Regions from separate parts of the Thermaerobacter sp. FW80 genome, predicted to be linked through region 2. Evidence: riboswitches for the same ligand, from Rfam matches in the RefSeq annotation. Region 2 holds a riboswitch; the other holds the start of a gene.
What was found. A riboswitch is a leader RNA that binds a small molecule or an ion and turns the genes downstream of it on or off. The one in region 2 is predicted to bind cobalamin.
Positions count from the first base shown of each region.

Region 1: another riboswitch for cobalamin. It lies ahead of E1B22_RS10185 (ABC transporter substrate-binding protein); the one in region 2 lies ahead of E1B22_RS01480 (ribonucleoside-diphosphate reductase subunit alpha).

Region 1 covers NZ_CP037895.1:2,439,421-2,445,054, reverse strand. The annotation lists gene E1B22_RS10200 (enoyl-ACP reductase) at 1-15, opposite strand, end outside; gene E1B22_RS10195 (M24 family metallopeptidase) at 242-1,546, opposite strand; gene E1B22_RS10190 (NADH:flavin oxidoreductase/NADH oxidase) at 1,767-2,810, shown strand; cobalamin riboswitch at 3,056-3,204, shown strand; gene E1B22_RS10185 (ABC transporter substrate-binding protein) at 3,443-4,516, shown strand; gene E1B22_RS10180 (iron ABC transporter permease) at 4,633-5,634, shown strand, end outside.
Region 2 covers NZ_CP037895.1:358,750-364,383, forward strand. The annotation lists gene E1B22_RS01480 (ribonucleoside-diphosphate reductase subunit alpha) at 1-1,399, opposite strand, end outside; cobalamin riboswitch at 1,639-1,774, opposite strand; gene E1B22_RS01485 (glycerophosphodiester phosphodiesterase family protein) at 2,143-2,910, opposite strand; gene E1B22_RS01490 (HAD family hydrolase) at 3,398-4,120, opposite strand; gene E1B22_RS01495 (acetoacetate--CoA ligase) at 4,387-5,634, opposite strand, start outside.

The DNA.
Region 1 (5,634 bases), 870 kb from region 2:
AACCGTCGTCGCCACGGAATCGTCACCCTTTCCCGTCGCTGTGGAAGCCCAGCCGATGGCCGTTCCCGTCGCGGCGGCGGCCAAGGTCGAACCGACGGTCCAAGGGCCGGCCGAACCGACCACCGTCGCCGCCGCGGCCTCGCCGAACCCCGCGGGCGGACCCCCTCGGGCTGGGTGCTCTCGGGCGCTCGGCGGCGGCAGGCGCTGGGTGCGCGGCCGGCCGGGCGGCCGTCGGTCCCCTTCACGAGCCGGCGGCCGCCGCCCCCGGCGATCCGCCCGCGCGGGGGCGTCGCGGCGTCCGCGTCAGGATGCGGGGCCCCGCGGCCTCGACCACCACCATCTCCTCGATGCTGTAGCCACCCAGCCCCGGCACGCGCAGGGCCGGCTCGATGCAGAGGACCATCCCCGCCTCCAGGCGATCGTCCACCCCGGGCATCAGCAGCGGCTCCTCCACGGTCTCGAGGCCGATGCCGTGGCCGAGCAGCGGCGCCAGGTGGCCGGCGAGCCCGAAGGACGCGGCTGCCTCTTCCGCCGCCGCCAGCAGGGCCGCCACCGGCGTGCCGGGCCGGCACCGCGCGAGGACCGCCTCCAGGCAGGCCGCGGTGGCGGCGGCCAGCCGCTCCAGCTCGGGACGAACCGGCTCGAGCAGCGCGGTGCGCAGCACGTCGAACTGGTAGCCCCGGCAGGCGCCGATGATGTCGAAGGCGACCGCCTCGCCCGGCTGCACCCGCCGGTCCGTGGCCTGGGGCCAGCGGAAGCTCAGCAGGGACCAGGCGCCGGCGTGCACCCGGAAGTAGCGCACGAAGTCGGCGCCGGCGGCCAGCGCGGCCGCGGTCCCCGCGGCGCCCAGCTGCTGCTCCGAGAGGCCGGGGCGCAGGACCTCGAGGGCCGCGGCCAGCCCCACATCGGCCACCGCCGCGGCTCGGGCGAGCAGCTCCTGTTCCTCCGGGTCCTTGACGCGGCGCGCCCGGCGAACCAGCGCGTCGGCGGGGACCCACTCCACGCCCGGCAGGGCCTGGGCGGCCGCCCGGAAGGCGGCCCAGGACCACAGGTCCGTCCCCGCGACGCCGATGCGGCCCGCGGTGAGCCCCAGGCGCTGGATCCACGTGCGGAGGGCCATGGGATGGGCGGGGGTGAGATCGACCCGGTCCGCCACCACCGTCTCGGGACGGGCCGCGTCGGCGATGAGGACCACCGGGCCGCGGCGCGGCACCAGCAGGAGCGACTGCCCCCAGCCCTCGTACCCCGGGACCGCCGCCGCCGTGGGGGCGGGGGCGTGGTGGCCGCAGAGGAAGGCCACGTCCCCGCCGCGTTCGTAGAAGGCACGGCCCACCGCCAGCACCGCATCGAGGCCCGCGGCCGCGGCGGCGGCCCGCAGCGCGTCCTGCCGCCGTCGGTAGGTGGCCTCGGGCAGGACCGGCCGGTCGATCCCGGGGCCCCGGGCCCCGCGGGGCAGGTAGGGCGCCGGGGCGGCGGGCGCCGGACCGGCGGCGTCGCCCGAGGGAGGTTCCGGGGCGGTTCCCGGTTCGTCCGACACCGGCGACACCTCGCTTCCGTCCCCCTACTTTGGCCGTCGGGCGCGGATTCCCTCCCGGGCCCCTTCCGGCCACCGCGCCGGGCCGGCGACGGCGGCCGCACCGCCGGCGGCCGCCGGCCCCCGGTGCCGGCGGCGCGGAGCCTCGGGGCCCCGGTGGAGCCGCCCCGAACGCCGGGGGTTGAGGCCGGCTCGCGGCGAGCCGATAATGGCGCCGTCGAGGTGAGGAGCCATGGCGGGCTTGTTCGATCCCATCGCCTTCCGCGGGCTGACCCTGCGCAACCGCATCGTCATGTCCCCGATGTGCCAGTACAGCGCCGGCACCGACGCCCGGGCCAACGACTGGCACTTCGTGCACTACGGGACCCGGGCGGTCGGCGGCGTCGGGCTGATCGTGGTCGAGGCCACGGCCGTGGAGGGCCGCGGGCGCATCAGCGAGGCCGATCTCGGCCTCTACCGCGACGACCACGTCGAACCCCTCCGGCGGATCGTCGACTTCTGCCACGCCCAGGGGGTGCCCGTCGGCATCCAGCTCGCCCATGCCGGCCGCAAGGCGTGGTCCCCGAACAAGGGGGTGGGGCCGGAGCCGGCGGTGGCGCCGTCGGCGATCCCCTTCGCCCCGGACTGGCCCGTGCCGCGCGCCCTGGGGATCGAGGAGATCCCGGCCATCGTCGACGCCTTCGCGGCGGCCGCCCGCCGGGCGCTGCAGGCCGGGTTCGACCTCATCGAGATCCACGCCGCCCACGGCTACCTCTTGAACCAGTTCCTCTCCCCGCTGAGCAACCGGCGGACCGACGGGTACGGGGGCGACCTCCGCGGCCGCATGCGCCTGCTGCTGGAGGTGGTCGAGGCGGTGCGGGCGGTCTGGCCCTCCGACCGGCCCCTCTGGGTGCGGCTCTCGGCCGTGGACTGGGCGCCCGGGGGCGTCACCCTGGACGACACCGTCGCCGTTGCGTCCGCCCTCAAGGAGCGGGGCGTCGACCTGGTGGACTGCAGCTCCGGTGGGGTGGTGCCGCCTCCCGAACCCATCCCCCAGGGGCCCGGCTACCAGGCCGCCTTCGCGGCCGAGGTGCGCCGCCGGGTGGGCATCGCCACCGGGGCCGTCGGGCTGATCACCGAGCCCGCCCAGGCGGACCACGTGATCCGCTCGGGCCAGGCCGACGTCGTCCTGCTGGCGCGCCAGTTGCTGAGGGAGCCCTACTGGCCGCTGCGGGCGGCGCGGGAGCTCGGGGCCGAGATCGCCTGGCCCCGCCAGTACCTGCGGGCGCGCCGGTAGCCGACGCCCGCGTTGGGCCGAGCCGGGGGCGCCCGCGGCCGCGGCCACGCCGGGGCGCGGGTGGGCCCCCGCCCGTCCCGCGTCCGGAAGGGCGCGTCACCGCCGCCCATCCGCGGCGACCGGCCGCTACCTCGTGCCCCCGCGATGGGGTAGAATGGGTGCGGACAACCGAATCCCGTGGCGGTCCAGGTGCCCCGTCCCGCGGCGGCCCAGGGTGCGGCGCGACGCGGCCGCGGGCGAGGGAGAATAGGGAAGTCCGGTGCGAATCCGGCGCGGTCCCGCCACTGTGACCGGGGAGCCGGCGCCCCTCGTGCGCCACTGCGGCCCGCTGCCCCAGCGGGCAGGGCTGCGGGAAGGCCGGGCGCCCGGCGGTGATCCGGGAGCCAGGAGACCTGCCTGGACCGAGTACGTACGCCTTCGGCGGAAAGGAGGTACGTACCGGGTGCGCCCACGTGCGGGGACGTCGCCCCGGCCTGCTCTGACGCCAAGGCCGGGGCTTTTCGTTTGAGCAGGGAGCCGTTGGCGGAGGGATCCGTCCGCCCGCCGCCGAGGGGCGCGGGCGACCCGGGTGCGGCCGGGTCGGCGCCCCGGGCGGGTGCCGACGGAGACGGGGACGAGGGGAGAGGGACCGGATGATGGCACGGTTCGTACGAGGGCTCTGGGCGGGACGAACGCGGCGAGGCGGCGGGCCGCGACGCGGTGGGGCCCTGGTGGCGCTGCTCCTGCTGGTCGCCCTGCTGGTGACCGCCTGCGGCGGTGGCGGCGGGGCGACGCCGGACGGCGCAGGGGCCGGCGGCTCCGGGGCCGGTTCGTCCCCGGCCGCTGCCGGCGAGGGGCAGGCGTCGACGGAGCAGGCGCCGCGGACGAGCTACCCCTACACCCTCACCGACGACGCCGGGCGGCAGGTGACCCTGGAGCGGCGGCCCGAGCGCATCGTCTCGCTGGCGCCGAGCAACACCGAGATCCTCTTCGCCATCGGCGCCGGGGACCGGGTGGTGGGGGTCGACTCCTTCAGCGACTACCCCGCGGAGGTCCAGGAGCTGCCCAAGGTCGGGGGCCTGACGGACACCAACTACGAGCAGATCGTGGCCCTGGAGCCGGACCTGGCCCTGACCATCGGCGGGACCGAGGAGCAGGTCGCGAAGCTGGAGGAGCTCGACATCCCGGTGGTGGTCATCCAGCCGGCCACCCTGGACGACGTGCTGGACCGCATCCTGCGCATCGGCGAGCTGGTGGACGCCCAGGCGGGCGCGCGCCGGGTGGTGGAGGACATGCGGTCCCGCATCGAGGCGGTGCGCCAGCGCGTGGCGGACATCCCGGAGGACCAGCGGGTGCGCGTGTTCTACGAGGTCTGGAACGACCCGCTGATGACCGTGGGGCCGGGCGGGTTCATCCACGACGTCATCGTGGCCGCCGGCGGCATCAACGTCGCCAAGGGGACCGGTCAGCCCTGGCCCCAGATCAGCCTCGAGGAGGTCGTGCGGCAGGACCCCCGGGTCATCGTGGTGCCGGCCTCGCTCAAGACCTCCTACGAGGAGCTCAAGGCCAAGCGCCGCCGCGGGTGGGAGGGCATCACCGCGGTCGAGCAGGGCCGCGTGTACGCCATCGACGACGCGGTGATCAGCCGGCCGGGGCCGCGCCTGGTCGAGGGGCTGGAGCAGCTGGCTCGCTGGTTCTACCCCGACCGCTTCCAGGGAGGCGAGTGACGGCCGAGGACGCGCCAGGGGGGTGCCGGCCGCGCCGGTGGGGTCCGGTGGGGGCGGGGGGCATGCGGCTTCAGGGGAGAAGGCAGCGGCCCCTGGGCCGGGCCGCACGATCGGCGATGCCGCAGGGCGGGGCGAGGGCCGAGGCCGACGGGACGGGTCCTGGACGAGGGCCGGGAGGGCCGGGTCCGGCCCGCCTGCCGGGCGCGGGGCGCCCTCCCGGCCGGGGGGCCGGCGTCTTCGCCGGCCTGGCCCTGGCCTTGGTGGTCTCGCTGCTGCTGGCGACGGGGCTCGGGGCCGTCGCGGTGCCGCCGGCCGAGGTGGTGCGCGTGCTGCTGGACGCGGCGGCCCGCGCCCTCGCGGGGGACGCGGGCGGGGAGGTGGCCCCGGCGGCACGGATCCTGGTGGACATCCGGCTGCCGCGGGTGCTCCTGGCGGCCCTCGTCGGGGCGTCCCTGGCCGCCGCGGGCAGCGCCTTCCAAACCCTCTTCCGCAATCCCATGGCGGACCCCTACGTGCTGGGCGTCTCCAGCGGCGGCGCGCTGGGCGCGGCCCTCGCCTACCTGGTGCTCCTCGGGCTGTCCACCGGCGCGGCGGGCGCGGCGGAGGGGCCGCCCGGCGGCGCGGCCGGGCCGGCGGCCGGAGGGCTCGGTGGCGTGGCGGGCGCGCTGGTGCGGGTCATCGGCTTCGGGCTGGTCCCCGCCGGCGCCTTCGTCGGCGCCCTGGGTGCGGTGGTGGCGGTCAGCCGCCTGGCCCGGGTCGGCGGCCGCCTGGCCGTCGGCACCCTGCTGCTGGCCGGGGTGGCGGTGGCGTCGCTGCTGGGCGCGCTGGTGTCCTTGCTGGTCTTCCTCAGCGGCGAGCGATTGCGACCCATCGTGTTCTGGCTGCTGGGCAGCCTGTCGGGCGCGGGCTGGCGGGACGTGGAGGCCCTGGCCGTGGCGGCGGCGCTGGGCCTCGGGATCCTGGCCAGCCAGGTGCGGGCGCTTAACGCCCTCTGGCTCGGCGAGGAACCCGCCCACCACCTGGGGGTCGACGTGGAGGCGGTGAAGCGGCGCCTGCTGGTGGCCGGTTCGCTGCTGGCCGCCACGGCGGTCAGCGTCAGCGGCGTCATCGGCTTCGTG
Region 2 (5,634 bases):
TGCAGAGGTTGCTGGAGTGGATCACCCCCGGCAGCAGCGAGCGCAGGTTGCCGGCGTCCTTGAACACCAGCCAGGGGTGGCTGGTCTCCTGCAGGGTGGCCAGGATCTCCCGGAAGAGCTGGCGCGCGTCCACCCGCTTCCACGCCCGGCCGGGCAGCGCCCCGGCCTCGGCCTGGCGGATGCGCTCGGCGTAGGCCGCGGCGAAGGCTCGCCCCACCTTCTCGGGCAGCTCCGGCACGTAGGCCGGGTCGAACAGGTACCACGGCTCCCCGGTCTCCACGCGGCGCAGGAACTCGTCGGGGATCCAGAGGGCGGTGTTGACGCTGTGCGCCCGCAGGTACGGGTCGCCGCTGTTGCGCTTGAGGTCGAGGAAGGCCTCGATCTCCAGGTGCCAGGGCTCGAGGTACACCGCCAGCGTCCCCCGCCGGCGGCCACCCTGGTTCACCGCCTTGATCAGGGCGTCGTAGAAGTGGATGAACGGGATGACGCCCGACGACTCGCCGTTGATCCCCCGCACCGGCGATCCCGCCGCCCGCAGCCGCGTCACCGAGGCCCCGATGCCGCCGGCGTACTTGGCCAGCCGGCCGAAGTCACTGGCCGCCTCCAGGATGTGCTCCATGGAGTCGTGGACGTCGGCCAGGTAGCAGGACGAGAGCTGGTGGTGGGGCGTGCCGGCGTTGAACAGGGTCGGCGTGCTGGGCAGATAGCGGAAGGTCGACATGGCGTGGTAGAACCGGCGGGCCCAGGCCTCCCGCTGGCCGGGTTCCTCCGCCAGGGCCAGCCCCATGGCCACCCGCATGAAGAGGAACTGGGGCGTCTCCAGGCACCGGCGGCTCTCCGGCTCCCGCACCAGGTACCGGTCCATTAGGGTGACGAGGCCGATGAAGGGCAAGGTCTCGTCCCGCTCCGGGTCCAGGGCGGCCGCCAGCGCGTCGAGGTCGAAGGCCAGCAGCCGCTGGTCCAGGGCACCGCAGGCCACGCCCTTGCGGATGTAGGCCGGGAAGGCGGCCCGGTAGGCCGCCGGGGACGGGTCCGGTTCCCCCAGGACGAACCGGTAGAGCTGGCGCAGCCGCGCCCGCACCGCCACCCGTTCCATCCGCGGCTCCCGGTGCAGGTGCTGGGTGGCGGCCTGGACCAGGAGCTCCTCCAGTTCGGTGGCGGTCCCGGCGGGTTCGGTAGCCGTTCCGACGGGCGCGGTAGCGGTTCCGGCGGGCGCGGCGACGACGCCGGGCGATGCCAAACCGCCGGCGAGGGAGCCGACCGAGTCGGCTGGGGACGCGGCGAGGATCCCGGCCCCAGGAGAGCCGGCTGCCACCCACTTCAGATCGCGGCGCAGGATCTGCTCGAGGCGGGCCGCATCGGGTAGGCCGGCGGTCAGCCGGCGGAGGACGTCGTCCATGGGCTTCCTCCCCTCCCCTGGCGGTTCCGCCCCAGCGCCATCGGCGCGGCACGGAGGAGGGGAGGAGCCGGCGGGTGCCCCCGGCCCGCCCCGCCAGGCGATGGAGACCGGCGTGGATGCCGTCGGCTGGCGGGAGGGAAACGAAACCCGGCCCACGGGGGGCCGGGTTGCATGGCAAGGGAATGCCCGCGCTCGGCCCGCCCTCACCCCTCCGCGGGGGCGGAACGGAGGCGCGGTGTGGGTACTCGGGCTTCCGGCGCCGCCGTCCCCGGGCGCGGGTCGATGGCCTCGCACACCGGGCATCGATCCCGTGCACCGGTTCCGGCGCGCCGGTCACCGTTGCGGGACAGCGCCGGACTCTCACCGGTCTTCCCCCAGCGGGCCACCGGCGCCGCGGCCGGACCATGGCCCCGCCGCCGCGGTCGCCCTCGCGGACCGCCTGGGAGGACGGTCCCCGCCAGGATCCGCTCATCGGGAGCGCGATCCCCCGTCGGGGGCGATGCGCTCCGGTGGCCGCGCCCTGCCCTGTCGGACAGGCACCGCGCCGTGGCTGGGTCCTCGCCCTCGGGGGCGCAGCGCGGACCGCAGCCACATGCCAGATATGGAATTTTGTTCGACGCCATCCTACAACATGTTGTGTTCATTGGCCAAACCCGAAGGGCGGCCGCCATCGGCAGCTACGACCGGCGGCCGGCACAGGGCGGGCCGGGAGACGGACAAGCTCACCCGGACGACCCCGGCGCCTAGCGGCGCGCCATGGCGAACTCCCCAAGGGCCTGCGGGTCGTCGGATTGGAGGATGTCCACCCCCCAGCCCGCCAGCTCCCGCAGAACCGCGCGGCTCTCGCCGAAGCTGTGGACCGCGATCTGCGCCCGGTGGAGCAGGTAGACCTCCTCCGGCGCCAGGTGCTCGGCATCCACGCAGAAGACGTCCGCACCGGCCGACCGCGCCACCGCGACCGGGTCGATCAGCCGGGCCTGGCAGATGGCGCCCGTCATGATGTCGGGGGCCACCTCCTTGCACCACCGCAGCACGTAGTGGTCGAAGGACAGCAGCATCACCTGGTCGTGCATGTCCCGCTGCCGCACCAGCTCGACCACCCGCTCGCATAGGGCGGCGGCGTCGCGGCCGTACGGCTTGAGCTCGATCTGCAGGTACACCCGGCCCCGGGCCCAGTGGAGCACCTCCGCCAGGGTGGGGACGCGCTCCCCGCGGAACCGGCCGCCGAACCAGGCACCGGCGTCCAGCTGGCGCACCTCGTCCCACCGGGCCTCGGCCACCCTCCCCTTGCCGTTGGTGGTCCGGCGCAGGTCGGCGTCGTGGAAGACCACCACCTCGCCGTCGGCCGTCAGCTGCACGTCGAGCTCCACCATGTCGACCCCGGCCGCCACCGCCTCCCGGAAGGCGGACAGGGTGTTCTCCGGGGCCCGCGCGCGGCCGCCGCGATGGGCACAGGTCAGCGGCCGCTGCCGCTCGAGGGCCCACGCCAAGGACGGTAGACCGCGATCCATGGGAACCTGGACCAACCTCCGCCGCAAACTCCGCGGGCCGGCGCCATCCCGCCGGCCCGTGCGATGGACTGCCCCTTCCCCAGACGCCGCACAACGCCTGGGTCATGGTATTCCGCCGCTCCCTGGCGCATCGCCAGCGTCGGCACCCAGGGCGCCAGGCCCGCCCCTCGGCACGTCGACACCAAAGGCCCGCGGCCCCACCACCGGCCTCGTTGGCACCGTTGCCGGCGTCGTCGGCACCGCTGGCCCATGGCCCGACCATCCGCGGTCGCTCGCACCGCGTGACCGGACCCGCCCGACGTCGTCGCGTCCATCGGACCCCTAACGCCGCCCCCTGCTGCGGACACGCGGCCCGCGCCCGCTCTCTCGCCAGACAGTGTAGCGGCCGCCGTGCCAGCCGGGAAGCCCTCGCGCATGGGCCTTAAGAGGGCACGAGCGCGGTTCGGCGGGCAGGGCCGCCTCCCGGTTCGCCTGGCCGATCCGGTCCTCAAGAAGGTACGAGGCGCCGGCCCGCCTTCGGCGCGAGGGCCGTGAACAGGGGCTCGAGGGACCGGATGACCGCCCAGTCCCGGGCGGGGTACCGCGGGTAGAGGCCGTACCGGTCCAGCAGCACGGCCTGGACCCCCAGCTCACGGACGGGCAGGACATCGTTGAGCAAGTTGTCACCCACCACCAGCATCGAGTCGCGCGGAACGCCGGTGGTCTGCTCCAGCCATGGGATGATGCGTCGCCATCCTTGGGGCTTGCCGGCCTCGGTGACGCGGTGGCTGAAGGCTCCTTCGAGGCCGATGGCGCCCAGGATCGTTTCGGCGTGGCGCGCGGTCGCATTGGTCACCAGCACCCGGAGAGGCTCTGTCCCAAACCGCAGCGCCGTGGCCGTCGCCAACATCCACGCATCCCCGAGGGCCAGGTATCGGCCCGGCGCCCCGACATAGCCACCGGCGTCGGCGACCGGCCGCCACCGCGATGCCGACGTTCCCTCCCAACCGACCACCACGCCGGGTTCCAGCCGCGGGTGGCCTAGCAGGACGTCCTCGATCCGGTCGTAGATCCTTCCCATGCGCAGGCGCCGGTTCACGTCGGAGAACGGGAACGCCTCCCGCAGGAAGGCATCGCGAAGGGACTCGGGCAGGTGGGCCGCCAGCGCCCGCGTATACGCGACAGAGTACAGCAAGTCGTCGTACAGGGTGCCGTCAAGATCGAAGATCACCAGCCGTGCCCCACGGGGGTCCGCTCGGACTGGGGATGCCAGGTGCGTTCACCTCCTTCGGCTGCGCCCCCGTCGTGGTCCCACCCTCCTCTGCCCGCTCCCCGTCCCCACCTTACCGCGGCCGGCCGCCGCAGCCGTTAAGGGCCCATCAAGGCTTGGGGAAACTTCGGCAACACGGCGACGACCGTTCCTGTCGACAAAACGAAAGCTGCCGGCACCAGGCGGCCGACGGGCCCCCGGCACCGGCAGCCTTCGTCACGACGCCTTCAGCTTGCCGCCGACAGCTGCTGGGCGAACTGCTCGAAGAACCCCAGCGCCCCCGGATTGCTCATCGAATCCGGGTTCACCGCCTTCTCCCGCGGTACGCCCATGAGGATCTTCTTGATCGGCACCTCGAGCTTCTTGCCGTTCAGCGTCCGCGGCACCTCGGGGATCGCCACGATGTCGTCGGGCACGTGACGGGGCGAGAGGCTCTCCCGGATCCGCCGCTTGATGCGGTCGCGCAGCTCGTCGTCGAGTTCGACCCCTTCCCGCAGCACCACGAACAGCGGCATGTACGCCCCCCGGCCCGGCAGCTCGAGGTCGACCACCAGACTGTCCAGCACCTCGGGGATGTCCTCCACCACCCGGTAGATCTCGCTGGTGCCCATGCGGACGCCGTGGCGGTTGATGGTGGAATCCGACCGGCCGTAGATCACCACGCTGCCCCGGGACGTGATCTTGATCCAGTCGCCGTGGCGCCAGACGCCGGGGAACATCGCGAAATAGCTCTCCCGATACCGCTTGCCGTCGGGATCGTTCCAGAAGAACAGCGGCATGGACGGCATGGGCTGGGTGATCACCAGCTCGCCCACCTGGTCCACCACCGGCCGGCCCTCCTCGTCGAAGGCCTGTACGTCGGCCCCCAGGCAGCGGCACTGGATCTCGCCCGCGTGGACCGGCAGCAGCGGGCAGCCGCCCACAAAGGCCGTGCAGAGGTCTGTGCCGCCGCTCACCGAGGCCACCCACAGATCCCGCTTGACGTGGTCATAGAGCCACTGGAATCCCTCGGGCGAGAGGGGCGAGCCGGTGGACCCCACGCTCTTCAAGGCGCTGAGGTCGAAGTCCCGCCCGGGTTCGATGCCCGCCTTCATGCAGTTCGTGATGTAGGCGGCGCTGGTCCCGAACAGCGTCATCCCCGTCGCCTCGGCGAACCGCCACAGGGCGTTCATGTCGGGATAGCCCGGGCTGCCGTCGTACAGTAGCACCGTCGCCCCCACCAAAAGGCCGCTGATCAGGAAGTTCCACATCATCCAGCCCGTGGTGGTGAACCAGAAGAACCTGTCCCCCGGCCCGAGGTCGCTGTGGAGTGCCAGCATCTTGAGGTGTTCGAGGAGGATGCCGCCGTGCCCCTGGACGATGGGCTTGGGAAGGCCCGTGGTGCCCGAACTGTAGAGCACCCACAGCGGGTGGTCGAAGGGCACCTGCTCGAAGGTGAGCGGACCCCGCTGGCGCAGCAGGTCCGACCAGGGCAG